Regions from separate parts of the Comamonas sp. E6 genome, predicted to be linked through region 2. Evidence: predicted binding sites of a transcription regulator. Region 2 holds the regulator's gene; the other holds the start of a gene.

Region 1 (7,873 bases), on a different contig from region 2:
TCGCCAGGGTGTTGCCACGCGCTTCATCGACCTGCCCCAGACCCATGGCATGGCCATCGAGTTTGCGCGACGCGAAGCGCTGAAGAAGGCGGAACAGGAGGCAGAGGCTGCTGTGCAGGCGGTGGCTGTCCCGGACTCGGAGCAGGATGCACCGGATGTCGCGGAGGCCGCGACGCTGGCCGATATGCAGGACGGTGACGAGCACGGGTTGCAGTTGGACATCCCGGCACCGCCCCCTCAACACCTGCACCGCGATCCGCTGGACTGGCTGGCCCATGCCGCAGGCTTTGACGATGGCGAGAGCTGGTGGAACCGTCTGGTCGAGGAGCGCGGCGACAGCGAAGCACTGTTTGAAAGCATTGGCGAGGTGATGACGGCAGCTCGCGAAGAACTGTCCAAGGATGGCGAACATTGGCGCGGCGAGGAATACATGAAGCGCGAAGCACTGCGCGAAGCCCATATGCGCCAGTGCATTCGCGAGGCGATCAAGGCCGGTCACCAGCGCATTGCCGTGGTCTGTGGCGCCTGGCATGTGCCGGCGCTCAAGGCCAGCGTGACGGCCAAGGCCGACAGCGCACTGCTCAAAGGCCTGCCCAAGGCCAAGGTGATGGCGACCTGGGCCCCCTGGACCTACCGCAACCTGGCCAGCAGCAGCGGCTATGGCGCGGGTGTGACTTCTCCGGGTTGGTACCAGCATCTGTGGCAGTGTTATCAGTCGTCCCAGGGTTTGGATTCAAATCAGCCTCAAACGCTTGATGGTAAAGCGCAAGTAGCTATCAAAAACGAGGTTTCTCCAGCCACGCTGCGCACGGCGGGCTGGCTGACGCGCGTGGCCCATCTGCTGCGCGACAAGGATCTGGACTGCTCCAGCGCTCACATCATCGAGGCCACGCGTCTGGCCGAGGGCCTGGCGGCGCTGCGCGGCCAGCCCATGCCCGGCCTGGAGGAGATCAACGAGGCCATAGTCACCGTGATCTGCATGGGCGAGGACGCGCCGCTCAGATTGATCGATGAGGAGCTGACCGTCGGTCATGTGCTGGGCCAGGTGCCCGCCGATGTACCCCAGGTGCCACTGCAGCGCGACATTGAGCAGCAGCAGAAATCGCTGCGCCTCAAGCCCGAGGCGGCAAGCAAGCTGCTGGCACTGGATTTGCGCAAGGACACGGATCTGGCACGCAGCCATTTCCTGCACCGTCTGCGCCTGCTCGGCATTGACTGGGGCGTGCGCGCCACTGATGCCCAGCGCAACCGGGGTACTTTCCGCGAAAGCTGGCAGCTGCAGTGGGAGCCCGAGCTGGCAGTGCGCATCATCGAGGCCAGCGTGCACGGCGCGACCGTGGCCCAGGCCGCCACGGCCAAGCTGCGCTCCAGCCTGACGACCGAGACCTCGCTGCCCGAAATCGCGCAGGCCATCGACGATGCGTTGCTGGCCGATTTGCCGCAGCTGGTCGAAGCCCTGATCGCCACGCTGGCCCAGCGTGCAGCTACCACGGGCGATGTGGCCCAGCTGCTGCAGGCCTTGCCGCCGCTGGCCAATGTCTATCGCTATGGCAGCGTGCGCCAGACCGATACCGCCTTGCTTGCCGGCGTGATCGATTCGCTGGTGCTGCGCGCCGCCATCGGCCTGCCTGTTGCCTGCATGGCCATGGATGAGGATGCTGCGGCCGCCATGAAGACCAAGGTGCTGGCGGCGCACGAGGCACTGCGGCTGCGCACCAGCGACGGCCAGGCGCAACAGGCGGTGGATGCCTGGCGTCTGGCACTGCGCAGCCTGGCCATGGGGGATGCCGCAGCGGCGCTGCTGCGCGGCATGGCCTGCCGTTTGCTGCTGGATGAGCAGTTGCTGGAAAGCGCTGAGATCGTGCGTCAGTTCAACCGAAATCTTTCGCTGGGCGCGGCGCCCATGGATGTGGCCGCCTGGCTGGACGGTTTCCTGAACCAGCAGGCGCTGGTGTTGCTGCATGACGAGTCCATCTGGGGTGCTGTCGATGCCTGGCTCAGCGGTCTGGGCGAGGTGCAGTTTGCCCAGATTCTGCCGCTGGTGCGGCGCAGCTTCTCGACCTTCAGCAATCACGAGCGCCAAAGCCTGGGCGACAAGGTCAAGCGAACTCCTGTGGGGGGCGCTGCGGCACCTGGTCCTGCTGTGGGCGCTGCGGACGACGCCGCGCCCTGGGATGAGTCGCGTGCCTTGCGGGCCTTGCCCGTGCTCAATGAGTTGCTGGGATTGAATCTGCCACAGGCGCTGATGGGACAAGCCCAGGCAGCTACCGATTTTGATGCGGCTGCGGCCAGGGTGTGACGATGAATCAAACAGCAAATTTGGCGACCGAGCCGCAACAGGAGTCCGAAGAGCTGCAGCCCACCACGCGGCTGCAGCGCTGGCGCATGGTACTGGGCAGCCCCGCTGACGCCAGTTGCGGCGGTGTGACGGGCCGCTTGCAGGAGATGGACCAGGCGCTGGCCGCCTTGTATGAGGAAGACAGCAAGCTGGCATCGCGCAAGGGTGGACGCGGCAACTCCTCGCCTTCGGTTTCGCGCTGGCTGGGCGATATCCGCAAATACTTTCCGAGCCAGGTCGTGCAGGTCATGCAGCGCGATGCCATGGAGCGTCTGAATCTGCGCGAGCTGCTGCTGCAGCCCGAAATGCTGGAGAACGTGCAGCCCGATGTGCATCTGGTGGCGGACCTGATTTCGCTGGGCTCGGTGATTCCGCAGAACACCAAGGCCACGGCGCGGCTGGTGGTGCGCAAGGTGGTGGACGAGCTGATGAAAAAGCTCGAGGAGCCCATGCGCAGTGCCGTGGCCGGGGCGCTGGACCGCAGCCAGCGCAACCGACGCCCGCGCCATGCAGAAATCGACTGGAATCGCACCATACGCGCCAACCTGCGCCATTGGCAGCCCGAGTACAAGACCATTGTTCCGGAGACGCTGATCGGCTATGGACGCAAGGCGCGCCGCCCGCAGCGCGAGGTGATTCTGTGCATTGACCAGAGCGGCTCCATGGCCAACTCGGTGGTCTATTCCAGCATCTTCGGTGCGGTGATGGCCAGCCTGCCGGCCGTGGCCACCAAGCTGGTGGTGTTTGATACGGCCGTGGTTGACCTGACGGAAAAACTCGACGATCCCGTCGATGTGCTGTTTGGCGTGCAACTGGGTGGCGGCACCGATATCAACGGTGCGGTCGGCTATTGCCAGGGGCTGATCAGCGAGCCGCGCAACAGCATTCTGGTGCTGATCTCCGACCTCTACGAAGGCGGTGTGGAGTCGGGCCTGCTGCGCCGCGCCAACGAGCTGGTGGAAGCAGGCGTGCAGTTCATCACGTTGCTGGCGCTCAGCGACGAGGGTGCGCCGGCCTATGACGCGGAACTGGCGGCCAAGCTGGCGGCACTGGGCGTGCCCTCGTTTGCTTGTACCCCCGATGCCTTTCCACAGCTCATGGCAGCGGCCATCCGCCGCGACGATGTGGCAGCCTGGGCGGCGACACAGGGCTTCAAGACCAGCAAATAAGGAGACTGCCCGAAGAAGGCTGCTTGTTGAGGCTCAGCCCGGCAGATCGATACCAAGCTTGGCCAGTCTGGCGGCCATCACATCGCGGCGGCGCGCGGCCTTGGCAGCGGTTTCGCTGACCGTTGCAATGGTCTTGGGGCCTTTGCCCGCTGCGGCCTTGACCAGTTCCGCCTTCTTGGCGGCCTCTGCGGCAAGTTTGCGGTAGCTGGCAATCAGTTCGGCATGAGCGATGGCTTGAGTCACAGGGTTTCCGTTCGATGAGGGCGCTCATTGTCGCTGCAAAGCCTTGGCCGTGCTGATCGCGTAGGCGATTGGCAACTTCCTGCTGCAGTCGCTGCACGGTTTGCAGGCATGATAGTGGACATTGAAACCAACTGGGGAGTGCGATGGCAGGTGCCGGCCTTTTGATGCTGCTAGACGATATTGCAAGCATGCTCGACGATGTGGCCTTGATGACCAAGACCGCTGCGGGCAAGAGCACAGCAATCCTGGATGATGTGGCCACACAGACCAAGGTGGCGGTGCAGAAGACGGCCGGCGTGCTGGGCGATGATCTGGCTCTCAATGCCGAGCAGGTCACGGGAGTGAAGGCCAATCGGGAGTTGCCAGTGGTCTGGGCGGTGGCCAAAGGTTCGTTGATGAACAAGGCCATCCTGGTGCCCGCAGCGCTATTGATCAGCGCCTTTGTGCCCTGGTTGATCACGCCTTTGCTGATGGTGGGGGGCGCTTTTCTGTGCTTCGAAGGCGTGGAAAAGATCCTTGAGCTGTTTCACAAGCACAAAAAGCATGATGCGCATGATGCCGTGGTGGATGCCGAGGAGGCTACCCATAAAGGTGTTGCGCCTTCATCGGTGCGTGCCGCGCGTGAAAAGCAGATGGACCCGATGGAGTACGAAAAGCAGAAGGTCAAGGGGGCCGTGCGCACGGACTTTATCTTGTCGGCCGAAATCATGGCGATTGCGCTGGGTACGGTGTCCGCCAAACCCATCTGGGAGCAGGCCTCGGTGCTGATCGCAGTAGCTCTGGCCATCACCGTGTTCGTCTATGGACTGGTGGCCGGGATCGTGCGCATGGATGATGTGGGCGGCTGGCTGATGGCCAAGAGCAGCAGCGCTGCCAAGGCCATGGGCCGTGGTCTGATTGCTTTTACCCCGTGGCTGATGCGCGGGCTGTCCATCGTGGGCACGGCTGCCATGTTCATGGTGGGCGGTAGCTTGCTGGTGCACGGCATAGAGCCTGTCGAACATTGGATAGAGCAGGTGATTGTGCCCACGGGCGGTATTGTTGCAGCGCTGGGACCGGTGTTGGTACATGTGCTGGTTGGGGCCGTCATTGGCGGTGCGGTTGTGGTGTGCATGGAGTTGTGGCACAAGCTGCGACCAGCCAGGGTGGCTCATCCGAATTGACGACTACCATCACTGCTGAAGCAAATTTTTGCGCTTCATCAGTGTCCTGGGCGGACGTGGCCGATGGGCAACGTCCGCTTTTTTCTTTGCGGTGTTGGTGTGCGGGTTGACTTGGGACAAACCCGTGTGGCAGTGGCTTTGCTTCAATGGATGCCAAGGGATGCAAAGCATTGCACTCACCCAATTCTTCAAGGAAAGAACCCATGAAAAAGACTCTGATCGCGATTGCTGCTGTTGCCAGCGCCCTGACGGCCGGTACCGCTTTTGCCCAATCTTCGTTTGACGGCTCCAGCCCTTGGCAGGTTCGCGTGCGCGCACTGCATCTGGACAGCGACAACGGTGGCGCTGCCGGAGACGCAGGCGTGAGCATCAACAACAAATGGATGCCTGAGCTGGACGTGTCCTACTTCTTCACGCCCAACATTGCAGCAGAGCTGGTGCTGACCTATCCCCAAAAGCATGATGTGCGCCTGAATGGCGGCAAGATCGGTTCGCTCAAGCATCTGCCCCCCACCTTGCTGGCGCAGTACCACTTCACCAACTTCGGGGCCTTCAAGCCTTATGTGGGGGCAGGCGTGAACTACACACGCTTCTCGAACGTGGACATCCTGGATGGTGCCGTGACCGTGAAGAAGAACAGCTTTGGCGGCGCGCTGCAGGTCGGCTTCGACTATGCGCTGGACAAGAACTGGTCGCTGAACTTCGACATCAAGAAGGTGTATCTGGGTACCAAGGTCACAGGTGCAGGCGTGTTTGAAAACACCAAGTTCAAGGTTGACCCATGGCTGGTGGGTGTGGGCGTGGGCTATCGCTTCTGATAGCTTCACGGCAAAGAGTGTTCTTGTCTGCGGCCTTCTTCCCGCAGGCGAGGCACGCACCGCAGGCTCTGCGGTGCATCGGAGTCAGCAGGTCGGCATGGCCTGATGACTTCGGAGGCTAGGGTGTATGTTTAGATCGGTATTCCGCCAGCGCGGGGTACCGATTTTTTTTGCTGAATTCTTTGGCCAGTATTGACTTTGTCAGCATTGCTGCATGCGCATGCAGTAAAAGGATCGCTGGCTTCAGTCCTACTTCTGCCGATTGCCGGCCGCGCTAGGCTGAGGGTCTAAGAACGTGTTTACGATCTCCTTGCACTCCAACGCGGTAAGCACGTTCTAAAGCAGGCTTGGCAGTGATGGCGCGGGCAATGGCTGCATCGCGCGATCAGCTCATCAGGAGGATCAGCATGCGCGCGACACCGGACAGGCAGGCAGCATCGATAGAGTTTGCATCACGCGCAGGGCGCATTCCATTGCCTCTGGCGTCCTCGTTGAGACCTCCACCGCTTCAGGACGAGGGTTGCAGCTTCATGGACGCGTATATCCCCCCGACGCATCTGCGCTATGAGCTGGCGCAGGGGCTGATGCAGCGGCAGGCGCAGATTTCTCCCAAGTTCCTATATGACGCGCATGGCTGCGCCTTGTTTGAGCAGATAACCGAGCTGCCCGAGTACTACCCCACAAGAACCGAGGCTGCCATCATGGCCCGCTACGACCTGGAGATCGCCCAGGCCATGGCGGGTTGCCAGGTGTTGATAGAGCTGGGAGCGGGCAATTGCGAAAAAGTGCGACGCCTGTGCCGCAGCGTGGGGCCGCAGCAGTTTCTGGGAGTGGATATTGCGGTCGAGTTTCTGCAGGCCGCTGTGGCCAGGCTGGAGCATGACTTCCCGCGACTTACGGCTCGTGCAGTTGCGGCGGATTTCACGGGGGACTGGCATTTGCCGTCAGGCGTGCCACAGACACGGCGTGAGCTGTTCTATCCTGGCTCCTCGATCGGCAACTTCGATACGCAGCAGGCTTTGCATATGCTCGGACACATGCATTCACTTCTGGGGGGCGACGGCGGGCTGCTGATTGGCATTGATCTGCCCAAGCCGGTACCGGTTCTGATAGCCGCTTACGACGATGAGCAGGGCGTCACAGCCGAATTCAATCTCAATGTGCTCAATCATGTGAACCGTCTACTGGGCAGCGATTTCAATCTTCAGGACTGGGCGCATGAGGCGCGCTTCGACAGTCGGACATCGCGGATAGAGATGCATTTGCGCGCCCGTCGCCCCGTCATGGTGTGCTGGCCTCAGGGCCTGCGCTATTTTGCTCAGGGCGAGACCATCCATACGGAGAACAGCTACAAATACCCGCTGTCCGATTTCCTCTCCATGCTGGCATGCGCGGGATTTGCCGAACCCAGGGTCTGGACCGATGAGCAGCAATGGTTTGCCGTCATTCATGCCCAAGTCTGAAACCATGGTGCGGCCATTTTTCATGGCGCCTGCTGCCAGGGACTGGATAGTGCTGGCGCAGCAGTTCGAGCGGGTGAGGGCCTGCACGCAAAAGCTGGCTGCGCCCTTGTCTGCAGAAGACGCCTGCGTGCAATCCATGCCGGACGCCAGTCCTGCCAAATGGCATCTTGCCCATACCAGCTGGTTCTTCGAAACCTTTGTACTGGCCGTGCACCAGCCAGGGCATCAGGCTTTTGACGGCAGTTTTCGCATGCTGTTCAACTCCTACTACCAGCAGGTGGGTGCACGTCATCCCAGAGCCCAGCGGGGCTTGCTGACCAGACCGGCTCTGGCGCAGGTCATGGCCTATCGCGCTGTGGTGGATGAGCAGATGCTGGCACTGATGGCCGCCATGAAAGAGAAAAGTCCGACGACGCAGCAGGTCGTTGCTCAGCTCGTCGCATTGGGCTTGCAGCACGAGCAGCAGCATCAGGAGTTGATGCTCACCGATATCAAGCATTTGCTTTCTTGTCACCCGCTCTGGCCTGCTTATGCGTCAGATGGGGTAGCAGAGGAGAATTGCGTGCAGGCCTATGCCGATCTCACATGGCTGCCACTTGAGGCAGGCATCTACAGCATAGGTCATGGTGGCGGCAGCTTTGCGTTTGACAATGAAATGCCGAGGCACAGTGTCTATGTG
Region 2 (7,873 bases):
ACTGCCGCCCGGCGCGGTGACCCAGGGCTGAACCCTGGCCCAGACGGAACGCCCCGCCCGCTCCAGCCAGGCTGGCTGCCTCGCCTGCACCACCATGGCCAGCCCCCAGGCCATGACCGCCACATGCATCAGCGTCCAAAGTCTCTGCAATGCCGTTGTCTGACTGGTCAGCCAGGCCAGACTTTCCATGGCCACGGCCGCGATCCCGCCCAGCAGGGCATAGGCAGCGATGCGCCCCAGATGAAACAGGCTGGTACGCAGCCATTGGCGTTTTTGCAGGCCGAGCACGACAACTGGCTGCCCGCCGCCGACAGGCTTCGCTGCTGTGACCACACTGCAGGGGGCAGCGCACATCACAAGACAATGGGGCCCACCCACGAGCCCCATGATCAAAGCAGTCCAGACCAGCGAAAACAACATGCGCTAGATGATGCGCGAAAAGCGGGCGCGGTTCCGGTCGGCCTGCAAATATCGGTCAAACAACATGGCTACTCCGCGCACAAAAAACCAGCCCAGACCAGTGACCTTGAAGCCCTCGACGGACAGCTCGACCAAGCCGTTGCGCTGCATCTCTGCCAGCGCATCCAGCTCCGCAGCGAAGTACTCGCGGAAATTGATAAGCCAGGCCTGCTCCATGGGCTCATACAGGACGGAACCCTGGCACATGATGGACATGATGACGGCTCTGCGCACCAGATCGTCACGCGAAAGCGCCAGTCCGCGCTGCACGGGCAACATGCCTCCATCGACGGCATCGTAATACTCTTCAAGAGTCTTGACGTTCTGGCTGTAGGTCGCACCCACCTTACCGATAGCCGATACGCCCAGTGCAATCAGGTCGCAATCAGGCTGGGTGCTGTAGCCCTGAAAATTGCGATGCAGGCGCCCCTGGCGCTTGGCAATGGCCAGAGAGTCGTCAGGCAGCGCAAAGTGGTCCATGCCTACATAGACATAGCCGCCATCCATGAATGCATCAATTGCGCCGGAGAGCATGTTCAGCTTGTCCTGTCCCATAGGCAGGTCTGCCGATTCGATACGCCTTTGCGGCTTGAAACGCTCGGGCAGATGCGCATAGGCATACAGTGCAATGCGATCGGGGCGCAGCTCATTGACCTGTGCCAGCGTGCGCGCAAAAGACTCGGGCGTCTGCCTGGGCAGCCCGTAGATCAGGTCCACATTGATGGAGACAAAGCCCAGGCGGCGCGCCTCGGCCACCAACGAAAAGACTTGCTCGGCGGGCTGCTCGCGGTGCACCGCTTTCTGCACCGCGGGATCAAAGTCCTGCACGCCAAAGCTCAGGCGATTGAACCCCATGTCCCTGAGAGCTCTCAGCCGCTCGTTGCTGACGGTGCGCGGATCGACCTCGATGGAGTACTCGCCCGCGGGATCCAGCTTGAAATGTTCACGCATCAAAACCATCAGCTGCTGCAACTCGGCATCGCTGAAGAAGGTCGGTGTGCCTCCGCCCAGATGCAGCTGGCTTACGAGCTGACCTTTGCCGCAATGCTCGGTATGCATGGCCAGCTCGCGGCTCAGGTAGTCCAGATACTCGGCAGCCTTCTCGTGATGCTTGGTCACGATCTTGTTGCAGGCGCAGTAATAGCAAAGCGACTCACAGAACGGCACATGCACATAAACGGACAGGGGCAAAGCGCGCGAGCCAGAATGCGTCTTGCGCTGCTTGAGTGCCAGTATGTAGTCGTCTGCACCAAAAGCCTCAACAAAACGGTCGGCTGTTGGGAACGATGTGTAGCGTGGGCCGGGGATATCAAAGCGGCTCAGCAACTCAGGCGTGACTGCGGTCATAACTGGGAGTTAGGGTGCGCCCACACTCTGTATAGAGCAGATTTCAATGGAAATCAGATCCTGAAAATCATGCCCAAAATAGGCAAAAGCGCATGTTTTTGAACGAATACAGGCAATGTGCCCCAAGGCAATCACCCTGTCCTTGATGAAAATCAAGAGACCTCAAGGCAAGTGCTGCGACAATTTGATCCATCTCATCTTCAACCACGAGGTCAATGACCAGCGCGACTCTCCACTCTGTGTCTGTCTGCGCCGTTGCAAAAAGCCCATGAATCTTCAGACCATCAAAGCATCCTGCTCCAACTGCAATCTGCGTGAACTGTGCATGCCCATGGGCCTGGACGATGAACAAATGGAGCGCATTGACGAGATTGTGGCCACGCGCCGCAAGGTCAAGCGCGGCGGGCTGCTGTTTCGCAATGGCGAAGAGTTCACCTCTCTGTATGCCATTCGAACCGGCTTCTTCAAGACCAGCGTGGCCACCGAAGACGGACGTGATCAGGTCACAGGCTTTCAGATGGCTGGCGAAATCATTGGTCTGGACGGCATCGTCAACGACCACCACACTTGTGATGCCGTGGCCCTGGAAGACGCCGAGGTCTGCGTCATGCCGTTTGACAAACTGGAGCAGCTCTCGCGCGAGGTCACTGCCCTGCAGAACCATGTGCACAAGGTCATGAGCCGCGAAATCGTGCGCGAGCATGGCGTGATGCTGCTGCTGGGCAGCATGCGTGCCGAAGAGCGCCTGGCGGCCTTTGTGTTGAACCTGGTCCAGCGCCTGTCGGCACGCGGCTTTTCCAAGTCGGAGCTGGTGCTGCGCATGACGCGCGAAGAAATCGGCAGTTACCTGGGCCTCAAGCTCGAGACCGTGAGCCGCACTTTCTCCAAATTTGCAGAGGAAGGTATTGTGGAAGTCAAGCAGCGCCACCTGCGCATCCTGGATACCGAGGCGCTCAAACGCATCGTCAACAGCCAGCAATGCCAGAACTGAACCGAGTCGACAGACACTCTCAAGACAAAGCCCGCGGACAGCGGGCTTTTTTGTCTGTGCGAATTAATCGGGCAGAGGCTCGGAAACGATGCCGCCATTGAGATCGCTGACGGAGCGACCCAGCATCACCGTCATCGCACCTCCGATCAGGGTCACGACCCAGAAGGCAAAAAAAGCGACCGTATAGATGGCTTGGCGCGACCAGTCCAGGGGGGAGCCCAGCCAGTGCACATCCAGCGGGTCCACAAAGGCGAAAACCACCATCTCCATGATTGCCGCCGCCAGAAAGGCCGGCCAGACAATCCACATCCAGCGTCGAGCATCCATCCTGATTCTCCTTGGGCTGTGGGCTTGGTCATATTTTGCACAACAGTGGTGACCGTTCATGCAGGACTGCGGGCATGCACCGTGGCGGGAAACCCTGAATTACTCTCTTTTCAGTAGCGCCTTGCGCAATCCGAATATCAAAAAACCATTTACTTCTACATTAACGTTAGACGGTGCATGCGCAACACGCTCTGATTTTGATATCGGCAACAAAAAAGGCCGCAAAAGCGACCTTGGCGGAGCAAGCGCCGGAGCGCTCAGCGATCCAGCGGATGATCCTTGGCTGGCGTGGCCGCATGATTGCGGCCGGTGACTGCTGGGGCCAGGCTTTTTTCACTTTCGCTCAGGCGCTGGTTGATTTCCATGCCATGGCGGTAGTAGTCAGGGTCAATCACGGGATCGGGCCTGCTCAGTGCGATGTATGCGGTGACAAAGCCGGCAATCACCACGATCACCGGGCCGGCGATGATGAGCCAGACATGGGCAAACTTCCACCAGGGCTTGCCGTCCTCGGGGTGGATGATCTTGGCCGTTTGCGAGACCTTGGCTTGTGCTGCCGACATGATGAAACCTCTTTCCAAAATTCTGACCACCCGAGCACACATGGCAGGGTGGCATAAATTGTTGCCGATTGGCGGTGCCCTTATCCGGCCTCCGTGATGGCTCACGAAGACCGGCAAGACCTGGCATTAACGCGGCACCAGGAACACCGTCTTCTCGGAAATACGCCCTGCTCCGGCAGTCACTGCATCCACATTGAAGTGTACGGGGTGCGAGCCGGGAGTTGCCGAGCCATACGGAATCTGCAGCCGCACCGCAATGCCGCGTGTCTCTGCCGGGCCAACGCTCACTTCCTGCTCGGATGCGACTTCCAGATTCTCCAGGCCCACGGCGCTGATACGGTAGCGCTGCTCGGACTCGGTGGCGTTCATGATCTGCAGACGGTAGACGTTCTCCAGCTTGCCGCCCGCCACGATGCGCGAAAGCGCAGCACGGTCGCGAATCACGTCGACCTTGAGCGGCTCGCGCAGCACCAGACTGGCGATCATGGCGGCGCTGAGGGCCACCAGCACGGCCGAGTAGATCAGCACACGCGGGCGGAAAATGCGGCGAATCACCTGCACCTGCTTCCAGGCCTTGGCTACGGCATTCTGAGTGGTCAATCGGATCAGGCCACGCGGATACTCCATCTTGTCCATCACGGAGTTGCAGGCATCGATGCACAGACCGCAGCCAATGCACTCGTACTGCAGTCCTTTGCGGATATCGATACCCACGGGGCAGACCTGAACGCAAAGCTTGCAATCTATGCAGTCCCCCAGGCCCTGTGCCTTGTAGTCAACGTCTTTCTTGCGCGGGCCGCGAGCTTCACCACGTTCGGCGTCATAACTGACGATCATGGTGTCCTTGTCGAACATGGCACTCTGAAAGCGTGCATAGGGACACATGTACTTGCAGACCTGCTCGCGCATATAGCCGGCGTTGCCGTAGGTGGCGAAGCCGTAGAACGCCACCCAGAAGATCTGCCAGCTGCCCTGGAAGGCCATCAACTCCACACCCAACTCACGGATGGGCACGAAGTAGCCGACAAAGGTGAAACCTGTCCAAAGAGACAGAGCGATCCAGAGAAACTGCTTGAGCGACTTTTTCCAGATCTTCTCCAAAGTCCAGCCGCTCTTGTCGATACGCATGCGGGCACTGCGATCGCCTTCGACCTTGCTTTCGATCCACATGAAGATCTCGGTGTAGACCGTCTGCGGACAGGAGAAGCCACACCACAGGCGCCCGGCCACGGCGGTAAACAGGAACAGCCCCAGCGCGCTGATGATCAGCAGCCCCGTCAGATAGATGAAGTCCTGCGGGTACAGCACCAGTCCGAACAGATAGAAGCGCCGGGCCCCCAGATCGAACAGCACCATCTGGCGCTCGCCCCACTGCAGCCAGGGCAGGCCGTAGAAGACGATCTGGGTCAGAAACACCATGGCCCAGCGCCACCGTGAGAACACGCCACTGATTGAGCGTGAGTACACTTTTTGCTCGGAAGCGAACATAGGCACCAGCTCAGGCCCGCCCTCATGAGGCTCAGGCGTGATCGGTATGACTTTTCGGGGCTTCCCCTGATCGCACGGCATCGCAGTTCCTTAATATTTTTGTAATTACTGAAAATTGAAACGCGAAAAAGGCGGTGCCAGGGCACCGCCTTTTCAAAACGCATTACTTCTGGTTTTGCGTATTCGAAAGACTCCAGACATAGGAAGCCAGCACGGCAATTTGCGCCTCCGTCAACTTCTCTTTCTGGGCAGGCATCTCATTGTGCTTGCCGTTGTTGACGATGTTGACGATTGCCGCCTCACCCCAGCCATGCAGCCAGATGTCATCGGTCAGGTTAGGAGCTCCCAGCGCGGGGTTGCCCTTGCCATCCATGCCGTGACAAGCCGCACAGGCCACGAATTTGGACTTGCCCTGCGAAGCCTTGACGGCATCGTGAGGGCTGCCCGACAGGCTCAGCACATAGTGCGCCACATTGCGCACATCCTCCGCCGAGCCCACGGCTGCCGCCATGGGCGGCATCATGCCGATACGGCCGTTGGTGATGGTCTCCCTGATCTTCTCGGGAGATCCGCCATGCAACCAGTCGCCGTCCGCCAGATTCGGGAAGGACTTGCTGCCGCGAGCGTCAGAGCCGTGGCATTGCGCACAGTTGTTCATGAACAGACGCTCGCCAATGGCCATGGCCTGAGGGTCCTTGGCCATTTCTTCGGTAGGCATGCTGGTGAACTTGGCATACAGAGGCTCCAGGTCCGCCTTGGCCTTGGCCATTTCCTTGTCGTAGGCGCCGGTCTGGCTCCAGTCCAGCTTGCCGCCGAAGCCGCCCAGACCTGGGTAGACCACAAGATAGCCCAGGCTGAAAACCACGGTGATCACGAACAGACCCATCCACCACTTGGGCATGGGGTTGTTGAGTTCACGCAGGTCTTCGTCCCAGACATGGCCTGTGGTGTTGTCGCCCGAGGGAACGACCTTCTTGCGGGCCACCAGAATCAGCAGCAGCAAGCAGCCAAAGATGCCGATCAGCGTAATCGCCGCGACATACACCGACCAGAAATTGTTAATGAAATCGCTCATGGGATGTTCTCGTTGTGGTGATCAGACTCAGTCTTCCAGGAATGGAACCTGAGCTGCCTCGTCAAAACGGGCCTGGTTGCGGCGGGCATACGCCCACCACCAGATGCCCACGAAACACGCCAGCGATGCCAGCGTGGCCACGATACGCATGGTGGTGATATCCATTTCCAGCCCTTTCTCTCTTACTTGACGGCGCGACCAAGGACCTGCAGATAGGCAATCACTGCCTCCATCTCCGTCTTGTCCTTGACCTCGGCCTGAGCACCGGCGATTTCCGCATCGGTGTACGGCACACCCACCTTGCGCAGCGCGCTCATGCGTGTTGCCACAGCCGTGTCATCCACCTTGTTGGCTTCCAGCCAGGGGTAAGCAGGCATATTGGACTCGGGCACCACGTCACGCGGGTTGTTCAGGTGGATGCGATGCCATTCGTCGCTGTACTTGCCACCCACGCGATGCAGGTCGGGGCCGGTACGCTTGGAGCCCCACTGAAAGGGGTGGTCGTAGACGAACTCGCCAGCCACCGAGTAGTGGCCGTAGCGCATGGTCTCGGCGCGGAAGGGACGGATCATCTGCGAGTGGCAGTTGTAGCAACCCTCGCGCAGATAGACGTCGCGCCCCATCAGCTGCAACGGCGTGTAGGGCTTGAGACCCGCCACGGCTTCGGTCGTGGACTTCTGGAAGAACAGCGGCACGATTTCCACCAGGCCGCCAATGGTCAACACGAACAGCGTCAGCGCGATCAGCAAAAAGTTGCTGGTCTCGATCTTCTCGTGCGAAAAGCTCTTGGGAGCTGCGTTATTTTGATCAGACATTGCTTTTGCTCCTCAATGCTCAGGCGTGAGCCACCACGGCAGGCACTGCCACCTTGACGGAACGGCCGGCCATTGCGGTCTTCCAGGTGTTCCATGCCATCACCAGCATGCCGCCCAGATACAGCAGACCGCCAGTCACGCGGATCACATAGAAGGGATAGGTCGCCTTCACGCTTTCCACGAAGGTGTAGGTCAGCGTGCCGTCGGGGTTGACGGCGCGCCACATCAGGCCCTGCATCACACCGGCAATCCACATTGCGGCGATGTACAGCACGATGCCGATGGTCGCCATCCAGAAGTGCAGCTCGATCGCGGGCACGGAGTGCATCTTCTCGCGGCCGAACAGACGAGGGATCAGGTAGTACAGAGAGCCCATGGTGATCAGACCCACCCAGCCCAGAGCGCCGGAGTGCACGTGGCCCACGGTCCAATCGGTGTAGTGGCTCAGCGCGTTCACGGTCTTGATGGCCATCATCGGGCCTTCGAAGGTGGACATGCCGTAGAACGACAGGGACACGATCAGGAAGCGCAGGATGGGATCGTCGCGCAGCTTGTGCCAGGCACCCGACAGCGTCATGATGCCGTTGATCATGCCGCCCCAGCTAGGAGCCAGCAGGATCAGCGAGAACACCATGCCCACGGACTGAGTCCAGTCAGGCAAAGCGGTGTAGTGCAGGTGGTGAGGACCCGCCCACATGTACGTGAAGATCAGCGCCCAGAAGTGCACGATCGACAGGCGATACGAATACACGGGACGGCCCGCCTGCTTAGGGATGAAGTAATACATCATGCCCAGGAAGCCGGCGGT

Evidence for each region. Region 2 encodes FNR, which switches genes on or off when oxygen is low (the NO sensors DNR and NnrR bind a similar motif). Its sites were predicted from a motif close to TTGATNNNNATCAA; they were not measured.
Region 1: CSE6_RS10705 (OmpW family protein) is a predicted target of FNR. The motif match lies at 5,020-5,033, and genes of this name have one in related genera.

The regions. Positions count from the first base shown of each region.
Region 1 covers NZ_BBXH01000011.1:202,683-210,555, forward strand. The annotation lists gene CSE6_RS10685 (DUF5682 family protein) at 1-2,299, shown strand, start outside; gene CSE6_RS10690 (VWA domain-containing protein) at 2,302-3,507, shown strand; gene CSE6_RS10695 (hypothetical protein) at 3,541-3,750, opposite strand; gene CSE6_RS10700 (DUF808 domain-containing protein) at 3,894-4,913, shown strand; gene CSE6_RS10705 (OmpW family protein) at 5,117-5,731, shown strand; gene egtD (L-histidine N(alpha)-methyltransferase) at 6,139-7,194, shown strand; gene egtB (ergothioneine biosynthesis protein EgtB) at 7,181-7,873, shown strand, end outside.
Region 2 covers NZ_BBXH01000015.1:133,614-141,486, forward strand. The annotation lists gene CSE6_RS14455 (sulfite exporter TauE/SafE family protein) at 1-420, opposite strand, end outside; gene hemN (oxygen-independent coproporphyrinogen III oxidase) at 424-1,806, opposite strand; gene fnr (fumarate/nitrate reduction transcriptional regulator Fnr) at 2,075-2,797, shown strand; gene CSE6_RS14470 (hypothetical protein) at 2,861-3,124, opposite strand; gene CSE6_RS14475 (FixH family protein) at 3,382-3,687, opposite strand; gene ccoG (cytochrome c oxidase accessory protein CcoG) at 3,814-5,256, opposite strand; gene ccoP (cytochrome-c oxidase, cbb3-type subunit III) at 5,339-6,250, opposite strand; gene CSE6_RS14490 (CcoQ/FixQ family Cbb3-type cytochrome c oxidase assembly chaperone) at 6,278-6,415, opposite strand; gene ccoO (cytochrome-c oxidase, cbb3-type subunit II) at 6,433-7,065, opposite strand; gene ccoN (cytochrome-c oxidase, cbb3-type subunit I) at 7,085-7,873, opposite strand, start outside.